Botrimarina mediterranea: one gene and its partner. Each later gene encodes a partner of the first gene's protein in a complex. Links are inferred from orthologs where the notes say so. Each region holds a gene or a part of one and is shown in the gene's direction. Other genes may lie near its edges.

Region 1 (7,350 bases):
CACGCTACTCCGATCGTCGCCCGCATCCCATTACCAGATTCGCGCAGAAGACACCGGATTCATTTAGACATCTTACTGGTGGTGCTGGAAGTCGTTTTGATTTCCTGTGTGCGCAGTTCCGAATCAGTCGCTGGACTTGGTATTTGCTCTAAGTATTTGTGATCGTTTGGCTTAGCACTCGTCAGACGCGTTGCTGGCATGCGATGAGCTTGGAGAGGGGAGCAGCCACGCCGGACCAGAAGGCCTGGCGAATCCGTTCGGTTCCCTCCCGCTCTCACTCCTGCCTTGGAGCCTTCGATGTCCCGCCTCGCCGTGCTGACCGCCGCCCTCGCCATTGTCATCGCCCCCCAGGTCGCCCTGGCCGGAGGCCACTGCGGATGGAAACCAGCTCCCCAGCCCCACCCCTATCCGCAGCCGCACCCTTACCCCCAGCCCGGCCCAGGCTGGGAGCAACCCGCTCCGACCTACACCCAGCCAATCTCTTATCCCAGCTACAAGCCGGCGCCGACCGTGATCGGCAATCCCGGTTACCAGCCGATCGCCGGGCCGCGGGCCTACTACTTCGGCATGAGCCTCCAAATCGCCAACACGGCTTATGGCCGAGGCTTGCAAGTAGCCAGCGTCACACCGGGCAGCCCGGCGGCTCAGGCGGGCTTGGAAACCGGCGATGTGCTGCTGCGGGCCGGCGGCGTCGATTTGCAGAACGCTTACAGCAACGAGCACGGCGTCCAGCTCTTGCAATCGGCCGTTGGCTTCGGCGGCGCCTCGCCGACGACGGCGCAGACATTCGTCGCCCCACCGGCGCAGCTGGTGCAACTGACGGTGGTGAACGTCCGTAGCGGGCGGGTTGTCGCCGTCAGCGTTCGGCCGATCTCGTCGGGGTCTCCCGCCCCGACCGTCGCGGCCCCGGTCGCCAGCAGCGTGACGGCCCCGGCCCATTCCTTCTGAGCCCGAGCCATCGAGCCGACCGCCCCAGGACCCCTGGGGCGGTCTTTTTTTTAATCCGAGGCGCGCGCCAACTCCACGCCCGTCGTTGTAACCCTTAGCGGCGATGGGACGGACTTTCCCAACGCCGCCATCCCTCTGACGGAGTCACAACCATGACCGGTCGCATCCTAAGCATCGTCGCCCTCGTCGGTTGCCTAGCCACACTGGTCCTCGTCGCAACGCTGGCGGGCGGCGGTGAAATGGCCCCGCGTCAGGACGCCGCCGTTTCGATTTCGGAGCCCGTTGTGGCGCCGAGGAGCCGTCCCGTGCCGATCCCGAAGTCTCGGGTCATCTACCGCATCGTCCGTCAACAGAGCGATGCGAATCGCGTCACGCTCGCCAGCTGCGAGCGCTGAGCTTGAGTTTCGGTCAGCGGCGCGTAAGAGAGGGCGAGCCGTAAGCGTAGGCGCCCGGAGTTGAGCTGCCGAGAGAATCCACCGTGACGCAACTCCGGGCGCTGACGCTTACGGCTCGCCTTTGAACGTCAACCCGCTGTCGCCGGCGTGCGGAACACAAAGTAGACCGCCCCGACGATGCACAACGCGGCCCATAGGTGGTCCCACCGCAGCGACGCCTTCATGTAGAAGACGGCGAACGGCACGAACACCGACAGCGCGATCACCTCTTGCAGCAGTTTGAGTTGCCCCAGGTCGAGCCTGGTGTAGCCGATGCGGTTCGCCGGCACCTGCAGCAGGTACTCGAAGAATGCAATCGCCCAACTCGCAATCGCCGCAACAACCCAAGGCTTGCCGCTGAGGTCCTTGAGGTGAGCGTACCAAGCGAAGGTCATGAAGACGTTCGACAGCGTCAGCAGCAAGATCGTCGTCGGGATCGCGGGCATATCTGGTCGAATGGAATCGCAGATTCTGTGGGAGGGGTCTCCAGACCCCCGATGACGCGCCCCATGCCGTATTCGGAATGGATGCCGTCATCGGGGGTCTGCAGACCCCTCTCACAGGAATCCATTCACATGCAAGTCGCTAGTCGCATCAGTTAAAATAATCCGGCTCCGCCCCCGGCTTCCATTTGATGTTGCAGCCGATCGAGGGCAGCTGCTTGTCGCTGGGCTTCTCGCCGGCGAGCACCGCGTCGCACGCGGCGCGGAGGTCTTCGCCCGTGGGCGCCACGCCGCTGTCAGGACGGCTGCTGTCGAACTGCCCGCGGTAGACCAGCTTGTGGTCCGCGTCGAACAAGAAGAAGTCGGGCGTGCATGCCGCGCGGTACGCCTTCGCCACGTCCTGCGTCGCGTCGTAGAGGTAAGGGAACGTGTAGCCCCGAGCCTCGGCCTCGAGGGCCATCTTGTCAGGCGAGTCGGCCGGGTAGTTGTCCACGTCGTTGGAACTGATCCCGACCATCGCCAAGCCTTTCTCCTGGTACTCCACCCCGAAGGCGGCGAGGGCCTCGGCCAGGTGAATCACGAAGGGGCAGTGGTTGCACATGAACACCACCAACAGGCCCTTCGAATCGGAGAAGTCGCCGGGCTTGACGGTTTTGCCGTCCACGTCCGGCAACGCGAAGTCCGGGGCCGGCGTGCCGAGGGGGAGCATCGTGCTGGGCGTACGAACCATCGTGAGGTCTCCTGCGTCTTAAGGGGCATGCGTTCGCCGCGTTCGTCCCTGCTACGGCTCGGGCGCGACGCCTCTCCCGAGTAGACCGCGGCCGGGCCGCTCGGGCAACGCTCCCACCCCGCGGCCTTCGGGCGCAGCGTTGACACCTGGGCAGATCGCCCTAAAATCACGCGGCGCAGACGTTTAGGTCGAAACCCCCGCGGCCCACGGTGGCCGCTGACTTACAATCCAATATCGCAAGCCGAGAGATGGTTGTTCCAAGCAAGGGACGCCTTCGCTCAACCCCCAGCAGAGGTCCCCATGGGCGTTCTTGAAATCACCGACGGCAACTTCGAACAAGAAGTCCTGATGAGCGAAGTCCCGGTGCTGCTCGACTTCTGGGCCCCGTGGTGCGGCCCGTGCCGCCAGATCGCCCCGCTGATCGAAGAGCTTGCTGGCGAGAACTCGGGCAGCGCGAAGGTCGCGAAGCTCAACGTCGACGACGCTCCCGGCGCCGCCCAGACGTACGGCGTCAGCAGCATCCCCACGCTGATGGTCTTCAAGGGCGGCGAGGTGGTCGACCGCTTCGTCGGCATCCAAGCCAAGAACCGCCTGCAAGAAGCGATCAACTCCGCCAAGGACTGAAGCGGGCATCTGACAACTGAAACAACGCCGAGGGCGACGGACAATTGGTCCGTCGCCTTCGTTTTTTTTGGAATGACCAATGACCAAGCCCCAATGACCAATGAGGTAATCAGGGGTCAGAAGTCAGTAATCAGGACGACTTGCATCTGGAGCTGGTCCCTGACCGCTGATCTCCGCATTGGTCATTGGGGCTTGGTCATTGGACATTCGCTTGCTCTCCGCGTCTCTGCGCGAGGCCTCAAGTCCCCCTCGTCGCGGGCCGATACGAACGATGGAAGACTGTACCGGTTGTACGGCCTTTGCCAGCTAGCATTACCAGCTACCGAAGACGCCCGCGATGAGCGATCCCAAGCACGCCCGCATCGACTCGGCCCACACCGGGCGCCCCGCCGCGAGCCGGGCGCCGCTCTCGGAGTCGGTGGTCCGGCTCGAAGCCGCGCCGGCGCTGACGACGGCCGCGCCGTCGCTCGCCTCGGCCCCGGCGGCCGAGGGGCACGCCGGGCAGCTCGCCCAGTGGCTCCAGTCGCGCAGCCGCGAGCTGCAGGCCCGCGCCGCGCAGCTCGACGCCCAAGAGGCCGATTTCGAAGCCCGGGTCGCCGCCGCCCGCAATGACCTCGAAGCCGATCGCGCCGCGCTCGAAGCCCGCGAGGCGACGCTCCAACGACCGACCGCCGACCCGAAGCTGCTCGCCCAACTCGAGGCGCGCGAGAAGGAACTCGACACCCGCGAAGCGAACCTCGACCACGAGGTGTCTTCGCTCGCCCGCGCGAAAGCCGGCTTCGCCGAGAAGCTGGACAGCCTCGACCGGCAGCGCAAGGAGATCGACGGCCGCTCGAAGGAGTTCGACGCCATCGCCACGCAGTTGGCCGACAAGGATCGTGAGAACCAGCGGAACGCCGCCGAGCTTGAGTTACGCCGCGCCGAGCTGAGCCAGCTCGAAGAGGCCCGCAAAGAGGCCGAGCAATCGCTCAATGAACGTGAGCACCGCCTCGCCCTTCGGCACAAAGAGATCGAAACCGCGGTCAAGCGTTTCGAGCGGCTCGACGCCACCGAACGCCGCGTCGCCGAGCTCGAAGAGCAACTCGCCGCCGCCGCCGAGCGCGACGCCAACCTGGCGATCGCCGAACGCCTGCTCGCCGACGAGCGCGCGGCGCTCGCCCGGCGATTAGCCGACGTCGAGAAGCGCGAGGCCGAGATCCGCCTCCGCAGCGACCGCGACCGCACCGCGATCGGCGCCGACCGCGACGCCTGGCGCGTCGAGGCGAAGGCCTCGGCCGAACGCGTCGAACGCCGCGAGGTCGAGCTCGACCGCCGCGCCGAGTCGCTCCGCCGTTTGCAGACCGAGCTCGAGAACACGCAACGTGAAGTGCTCGAGATGCGGCTCGCTACGGAAGAAACCTGGGCGCAGCTGACGGGCGTCCTCGCGCCGGCGACGCTCACCCGCTCGATCGCCCGCGTCCGCGCGCAGCTCGCCGACCACTACGGCCACACGCTTGAGCACATCGCCAATGAGCGGGGCGCCCTTCGCGACGCTGCCAAGCAGCTCGACGCCGAGTTCAAGCGGCTGGAGCAACAGCGGCTGGCGCTCACCGAGTGGGCCAACCGCCGCCACGAAGAGTTCGGCGACGCCGCCGACCGGCTCGAAGGCCGCGAGCATGAACTCGACCGCCAGCAGCGCGAGTTCGAGAAGCTCGAAGCCCGCTGGGCCGCCGAGCGCCAAGAGTACCGCGACCAGGTCCGCAACCTACTAGCGGAGATCCGCGGGCCGGAGCTCAAAATCCACCGCGCGGCCTAGGCGTTCTTGCTTTCGTCATCTTGCCGTCGAGTCTCACGCAGAGACGCAGAGACGCAGAGACGCGGAGGTGCCGATGTAAGCCTCACGCAAAGGCGCGAAGACGCAAAGAAGAAGAGTTAAAAACCTTTGCGTCTTCGCGCCTTTGCGTGAGACATTGCCCTCACCATCTTTCTTACTCTGCGTCTCCGCGTCTCTGCGCGAGACTTTCCGCTGTAGTTCCGCATTTTGTTGCGATTTGTTGCGTGAATTGTTGCCAAGATGACCGCGCCTCTGGCGAAGTGCCTGCATGGTTTCGCTTTTCAGCGGGTCTCTCAAGCAGGAGTTTTAAGATGATGTCGGCCAGTCTTCGGCAGTCTGTGATGTTGGGCTTGGCGAGCCTTGTGATGCTCACGCCGGCTTGGGCGCAGGAGGCGGCTACTACCGGCGGAGACGCGGGCGACCTCAACGGCAAGGCGCAGCAGACGCTACAGAGCGCTCAGGACACCGCCACGGCGGCGGCCGCCGCGATCGACCAGAACGCCCAGGCGCAAGAGATCGCCGGCGGCGTCCTCGCGCCGATCTACCAGCTGGCCGAGGCCTTCTCGTTCCCCGCGTTCCACTGGGTCGCGTTCTGCATCATGACGGTCGGCGTCGTCAGCTTCGCGCTGCAACTGACGCTCGGCAAGCTCGTGGTGCTCACGCGAGGAGGCTTTAGCCTCAGCGAAATCCTTTCGGACGCGGTCGGCCTCATCGTCAGCCTCGTGGGCCTCGTGCTCACAACGCAAGCGGCGACGCAGAACTCGACGTTCACGCAGAGCTCGTTCTCGGTCCTGTCGTCGGCAGGCGTCGGCGTGGTGCTCGGGTTGATCTTCTATCTGTGGGGCCAGCGGATCGAGCTGCAGGCGACGAAGGGCCGCCGCGTTGAGCGAGTTGAAGAGCGCGCGGCTGAGGTCCGCACCTAATCGCCAATATCGAATCGTCTGTGGGAGGCGTCTCCAGACGCCGATTACGTGCACCATCCCGTTTCGGAATGGATACCGTAAACGGCGTCTGGAGACGCCTCCTACAATTTTGTTTTTATCCCCCTCCCTCTTTTAGGGAGGGGTTAGGGGAGGGGGATAAAGCGCGGGCGGCTTTGAAAGCCGCGACGCAGCGCGTCACGTCCTCCGCGGTCGTCACCCACGACGACACGCTGATGCGGATCGCGGGGCGGCCTTCCCAGGTCGTCCCGCCGCACCAGCAGACGCCGGAGGATTGCACGGCGGCGAGCGTGGCCGTCGTTGTTGAGTCGTCATCGCAGGCGACGAGGACTTGGTTGAACACCACGTCGTTGAGGACGCGGAAGCCTGCGGCGGTGAGCTCTTCGCCAAACTGCACGGCCCGCTCATGCAAACCCCCGACGAGGTCGTCCATGCCTTGGCGACCGAGGTAACGCATCGTCGCCCACAGCTCGACGACGCGCGAGCGGCGGCTCATCTCGGGGGTGTACGCCATGCCGTTGCGATGCTCGTTGGTGGGCAAATAGGCGCCGGCGAACTTCATCGCTTCGGCCAGCGCCTCACGGTCGCGGCACAGCACGACGCCGTTGTCGTACGGCGTGTTGAGCGTCTTGTGGGCGTCGGCGGAGAGCGAGTGGGCGTGCTCGATGCCCTTCGTTAAATCGGCGAGCCGTGGCGACGCCGCGGCCCACAGCCCGAAGGCGCCATCGACGTGCGTCCACGCCGACGCCTCTCGCGCGCGGGCGACCGCCGCGGCGATCGGGTCGAACGAACCGGTGCAGACGTTGCCCGCTTGCAAGATCAGGATCGTGCGGTCGTCGAGCGATGGCAGCCGATCGATTCGCAGACGGCCCTGGTCGTCGGTGGGGACACGCTCGACGCACGCCTGGCCGAAGCCGAGCAGGTTGATCGCCTTGGCGACCGACGCGTGCGCTTGATCGCCGGTGACGATCCGTAGCGGAGGGGACTCGCGCAGGCCCCGCTCGTTGACGTCCCAGCCGAGCCGTTCGAGTAAGCGGTACCGCGCCGCCGCGAGCCCGCTGAACGTGGCGATCGACGAGCCGCTGACGAAGCCCGCAACGGTCTCGGCAGGCAACCCAAACAACTCCCGCAGCCAGCCCTCCACGACCCCTTCGAGCCGCGAGCAGAGCGGCGAAGACGCGTAAGTCGCGGCGTTCTGGTCCCATGCCGAAGCCATCTGCTTCGCCGCCAGCGCGACCGGCACGACGCTGCCGTTGACGAAGCCGAAGTAGCGCCCGCCGATCTGGTTCACCGTCGCCGGCGAACCAATGCGGTGCAGCATGGCGAGGACGTCGTGAGCGTCGCCCGTCCCATCCGGCAGAGTTTCATCGAAGGCGCTGAGAGCGGCGATCGCTTCGGGCGTTGGGAAAACACTCCG
Region 2 (5,229 bases), 710 kb from region 1 along the record:
GTGGTCGGCAGCGGCGACCTCTCCGATGGCGCCGGCGGCACGCTAACGGGCGTCGCCCGCGATTCGCTGGGCAACGCGATCCTCGACAACTGGCTAACCTACGACTCGGCCGGCTTCGACTACCTCGGCCTCCCGACCGGCGCGGTGGGCGTGCTGAACTCCGTGCCCGAGCCGACCAGCGCATTGCTGACCCTTGTCGGCCTCGCCGCAATAGCGGCGCTTCGTCGCAGCTAAACCTTTTGCATCTCCTGTGGGAGGCGTCTCCAGACGCCGATTACGGCATCCATTCCGATTAGACATGGTGCGCGTAATCGGCGTCTGGAGACGCCTCCCACAGTTCCTTTTTTCGATCGCTCATATTAAAGCCAGGAGGGCCCGATGCGTTGGTACAGCGCTTGGTTGGAAACGGAGTTCACCGTGCATCACTCTCCCGGCGTCGCGCGGGCGTGGCTGCGGATGGAGCCTACGGGGGATTGGTACCTCGTCACCGACCCTGGCGGCTACGACCTGCCCGAACGCGACGGGCCGTTCGTCGTCACGCATGTCGCCCGTGGCCCCGAGCACGACGAGGACCCGCAGCTCTTGCCGCACCGTGCGGCGCTCGCCGCATGGCTGCGCGACCGGACGACGTGCCGCATCCCGACGGACAGCCGTCTCTAAACGGATGAAGTAAAGAGAGCTCACCACGACGGACACGACGAGCACGACGGCCTGCCACTAGGCGTCACGTTGTCTCGGCAATTAGGCCGTCGTGTTCTTCGTGTCCGTCGTGGTTCAGTCCTTTGGCACATTGCGGACTTTTCGTCTCCGAGCACAGTTGACCGGAGTCCGCTGTCGATCTAATATTTCGTTAGTTGGCGAAACGTAAAATCCACCGGCGATCATGAGAGACCTCCTCGCTGTCACCAAAGCCCTCTCGGACGAGAACCGCGTCCGCGCGCTGGGGCTATTGCGCGACCGCGAACTGTGTCTCTGCCAGATAGTCGAGGTCCTGGCGTTGGCGTCATCGACCGTGTCGAAGCACATGTCGGTGCTCCACCAGGCGCGGCTCGTCGAGTCGCGTAAGGAAGGCCGCTGGGCTCATTTTCGGCTCGCGGAAGAGGATTCGCCCGTTGAAGCCCGGCAGGCGCTGGAATTGGTGCTCGCAAGCCTTGCCCGCGACAAGCAAGCCAAAGCCGACCAGCAGACCCTCAAGGTCGTCCTCAAAATGCCCCCCGAAGAACTCTGCCGCCAACAGGCGAACTGCAAATGCTAAAGGTGCTCTTTCTCTGCACGGGCAACTCGTGTCGTAGCCAGATGGCCGAGGGCTGGGCCCACCATCTGAAGTCAGACACCCTGGAGGCCTACTCGGCCGGCGTCGCCACGCACGGCATGAATCCGCACGCCATCGCCGTCATGGCCGAGGCCGGCGTCGATATCACGCCGCAGCACAGCAAGCACGTCGATGAACTAGCGGACGTCGAGTTCGACTACGTCGTCACCGTCTGCGACAACGCGGCCGAGTCGTGCCCGATCTTCCGCGGCGCCGCAAAAGTGGTGCATCGCCCGTTCGACGACCCGCCGCGCTTGGCGCGCGAAGCGGCGAGCGAAGTGGAGGCTCTTGGGCATTACCGGCGTGTCCGTGACGAGTTACGTGACTACGTCGCGACGCTGCCGCAATCACTGCAAGGTTGATCGCTGACAGGCGCCAACGCGCCTTAGGAGATTCAGATGGACCAGAGCACGGCCACGATCGGCTTCTTCGAGAAGAATCTGACCTACTGGGTCGCCCTCTGCATGGCGGCGGGGACGCTGATCGGGAAGTACCTCCCGGCAATCCCCGAGTTTCTCGGGCGATTCGAGTACGAAAAGGTCTCGATCCCGATCGCGGTGCTGATCTGGCTGATGATCTTCCCAATGATGATGAAGGTCGATTTCGCCAGCATTCGATATGTCGGCGCGAACCCGAAGGGGCTCTACGTGACGTGGGTGGTCAATTGGTTGATCAAACCTTTCACGATGTTCGCGATCGCCGCTTTTTTCTTCTTTGTCGTCTTCAAGTCATTGATTCCGCACGACCTCGCCAAGGACTACCTCGCCGGCGCCATCCTACTCGGAGCGGCGCCCTGCACAGCGATGGTCTTTGTCTGGAGCCATCTCACACGCGGCAATGCGGCATACACGGTAGTGCAGGTCGCCACCAACGACTTGATCATCTTGGTCGCGTTCACCCCGATCGTTGCGCTGCTGCTCGGGGTGAGCGGGGTGGCAATCCCGTGGGGCACGCTGCTGCTGTCGGTGCTGCTCTTCGTCGTGATTCCGCTCGTTGCCGGGATCGCAACGCGCGCCGCTGTCATCAAGCGACACGGCCTTGACTACTTCAACCACACGTTCCTGGCCCGCTTCAATAACGTGACCATCGTCGGCTTGCTGCTGACGCTCGTACTGATCTTCTCTTTCCAGGGACACGTCATCCTCGACAACCCGCTGCACATTGCGCTGATCGCGGTCCCGCTGGTGATTCAGACGGTGCTGATTTTCTTCATCGCTTACTTGACCTGCCAGAAGATGCGGTGCCCCCACAACATCGCGGCGCCGGCGGGGATGATTGGCGCTTCGAATTTCTTTGAACTGGCGGTCGCGGTCGCCATCACGCTTTTCGGCCCCTCGTCGCCCGTCGTGTTGGCGACGGTGGTGGGCGTCTTGGTGGAAGTCCCGGTGATGCTGGCGTTAGTGGCCTTCGCCAATCGTACTGAGGGATGGTTCTCCGCGTCGCCCGAACACGTTTAACACCGAGCGATATTTCCCACGGCTCAGATCAAACGGCAACGCAATCCAACAACTACCTCCGGAGCCCAAGCATGAGCGCCTCGAACGAAGTCATCGACCAAGTCCGCACACAGTATTCTGCCGTCGCGACGCGGGGGCTCTCGAGCGACCACGCCGGCGTGAAGGCCGTCGCGGAAGCCTTCGGTTACTCGGCTGAGGAACTCGCCTCAATCCCCGCCGAGGCGAACATGGGCCTCTCGTGCGGCAACCCCACCGCGACCGCTCGGCTGCGTGCCGGCGAAGTCGTCGTCGATCTCGGCTGCGGCGGCGGGCTCGACGTACTGCTGGCGGCGCCGAAGGTTGGTCCGACCGGTAAGGCGATCGGCATCGACATGAGTCAGGAAATGATCGACCTGGCCCGCCGCAACGCCGCCAAGAGCCGGGTCGAGAACGTCGAGTTCCATCTCTCGACGATCGACAAGCTGCCGCTCGAAGAGGCAACGGTCGATTGCGTCATCAGCAACTGCGTCATCAACCTCGCCCCCGACAAGGGCGCCGTGCTGCGGGAGGTCTTTCGGGTGCTCAAGCCGGGCGGCCGCGTCGCGGTGAGCGACATCGCCTTGAAGCAAATGCTTCCCGAAGAGGTCGCCGCCAATCTGTCGGCGTATGTCGGCTGCATAGCGGGCGCGATCCTCATCGACGAGTACCGCCAGACGCTCCGCGACGCGGGCTTTGAAGCGGTCGAGGTTCTCGACACGGGCGCCGACCTCAACGCCTACGCCAAAGCCGAAAACGCGGCCTGCTGCGTCCCCGCGCCGGCGGAGGATGGCCTCCCGGTGGTGGAGCTCGGCGGCTGCTGTGGCTCAACGCCGCCCGTCGCGACTTCCGAGATCCATAGCCAGCTCGTCGATCTTTTGACCCGCTACAACGTCAACGCGTTCGCCGCGAGCGTCCGCATCTTCGCGGTAAAGCCGGCTTAGAACTCGGGAGGGAACTCCGGCTTCGTTTGGGCGACCAAAGTTCTATCGCAACAACTTCCCCCCCTTAGCAGCCTGTTGAACAACCGGCTGCTTGATCGAAGGATACGATCATCAAAAACAGCGGCTTTGAAAAAGCCGCTGTTTTGCGAGCCGCGACGAGCTTTGCTCCGAGCTTGGCGAGGTTGAAATACGCCACGATGGCGTATTTCAACAGGCTGTTAGACGCCGCACCCACAGCCCGTCTCCCATACTCGCCCATCGGCGGCCATCACCGGCAGGTGCTGGTGCGCCGGTGGCGTGGGCTTCGTGTTGTCGTAACCGCCGAACTTCGCGACAGGCGACCAGTCGGGACTTACCGGCGGCGTTGCGGGGGCAAGCGACGCATACTCGCTTGCGCCGTATACCACACGGCCGCCGACGATCGTTAGTAAACTCTCAATCGCGCGGATTTCGTCCTCTGCGACGGTGAAGTAATCGCCGCTCAGCACCGCCATGTCGGCGTACGAACCCGGCGTGAGGCGACCCTTGCGGTCGTCCTCGCCGCTGAACCACGCGCTGCCGTGGGTGTAAAGCCGCAAGGCCTCTTCGCGTGTTAGCCGGTCGGCCTCGGCGTGGAGCACCGTGCCGCCGACGGTTTTGGACGTCACCATCCACCACAGACAGGTCCAGGGGTGATAACTCGCCACGCGCGTCCCATCGGTGCCGGCGCCGACCGGGAGCCCCATCTCGAGCATCCGCCTCAGCGGTGGGCGGCGTTTTGCCGATTCGATCCCGTAGCGGCGGATGTAGTACTCGCCCTGGTACGCCATGCGGTGCTGGATCGCGACGCCGCCGCCGAGCGCTTGGATACGGTCGAGATTGCGCTCGCTGACGGTCTCGGCGTGGTCGATGAACCAGCGCAGTTTGTCGATCGGCGCGTCGCGATGCACGCGCTCGAAGATGTCGAGGAAGCGGCCGATCGATTCGTCGTACGTCGCATGAATGCGCCATGGCCAGCGCGCTTCAGCCAGCGTCCGGACGACGGCTTCGAGCTCTGCTTCCATCACCGGCCGTAGGTCGGGGCGCGGTTGCAGGAAATTCTCGAAGTCCGCGGCGCTCCAAACGAGGTTCTCTCCGGCGCCATTCACTCGCAGCAGATCGTCGCCGTCGCCGGGGTGGGTCATGCCGAGCCAACGGCGATAGTCGGCGAGCTCGGCGCCCGACTTTTGCGCGAACAGGCTATACGCGATCCGCACGGTCAGATGCCCCTCGTCGGCCAGACGTTTCACGACGGCGTAGTCGTCTGGGTAATTCTGACCACCCCCACCGGCGTCCGACACGCTCGTCACGCCGAAGCGATTGAGTTCGCGCAAGTAATGTCGGGTCGAGTTGAGCTGGTCATCCGGTGATAGCGTCGGTGCGTTCGCAATTGTCGAGTACAGGATCAACGCGCTGGGCTCGGCGATCAGCAGGCCTGTTGGATTGCCCCGGCCATCGCGGGCAATGAGTCCGCCGGGGGGAT

What was found. The genes of interacting proteins can lie anywhere in the genome.
Region 2: the proteins of trxA (region 1) and Spa11_RS08165 are in contact, whole or in part, in an NMR structure (PDB 2IPA), measured with the Bacillus subtilis proteins. The link is inferred for Botrimarina mediterranea from one-to-one orthologs.

Annotation. Positions count from the first base shown.
Region 1 is NZ_CP036349.1:1,316,492-1,323,841, forward strand. The notes cover bases 1,706-4,517. They hold trxA (thioredoxin), read left to right. Parts: upstream 1,706-2,855; coding sequence 2,856-3,179; downstream 3,180-4,517. Other genes in these bases: Spa11_RS05270 (DMT family protein), read right to left, coding at 1,706-1,828; Spa11_RS05275 (thioredoxin family protein), read right to left, coding at 1,977-2,555; Spa11_RS05285 (coiled-coil domain-containing protein), read left to right, coding at 3,517-4,517. Outside these bases: Spa11_RS05260 (PDZ domain-containing protein), read left to right, coding at 298-948; Spa11_RS05265 (hypothetical protein), read left to right, coding at 1,101-1,343; more of Spa11_RS05270, read right to left, coding at 1,472-1,705; more of Spa11_RS05285, read left to right, coding at 4,518-4,974; Spa11_RS05290 (hypothetical protein), read left to right, coding at 5,304-5,915; Spa11_RS05295 (pyridoxal phosphate-dependent decarboxylase family protein), read right to left, coding at 6,031-7,350. UniProt on the Bacillus subtilis protein: Participates in various redox reactions through the reversible oxidation of its active center dithiol to a disulfide and catalyzes dithiol-disulfide exchange reactions.
Region 2 is NZ_CP036349.1:2,030,415-2,035,643, reverse strand. What follows is about bases 1-2,961. They hold Spa11_RS08165 (arsenate reductase ArsC), read left to right. Parts: upstream 1-1,248; coding sequence 1,249-1,674; downstream 1,675-2,961. Other genes in these bases: arsM (arsenite methyltransferase), read left to right, coding at 2,841-2,961; arsB (ACR3 family arsenite efflux transporter), read left to right, coding at 1,711-2,769; Spa11_RS08170 (ArsR/SmtB family transcription factor), read left to right, coding at 884-1,255; Spa11_RS08175 (hypothetical protein), read left to right, coding at 379-660; Spa11_RS08180 (PEP-CTERM sorting domain-containing protein), read left to right, coding at 1-234. In the rest of the region: more of arsM, read left to right, coding at 2,962-3,728; Spa11_RS22865 (hypothetical protein), read right to left, coding at 3,793-3,939; Spa11_RS08150 (amidohydrolase), read right to left, coding at 3,947-5,229. UniProt on the Bacillus subtilis protein: Catalyzes the reduction of arsenate [As(V)] to arsenite [As(III)]. In vitro, can dephosphorylate para-nitrophenyl phosphate (pNPP).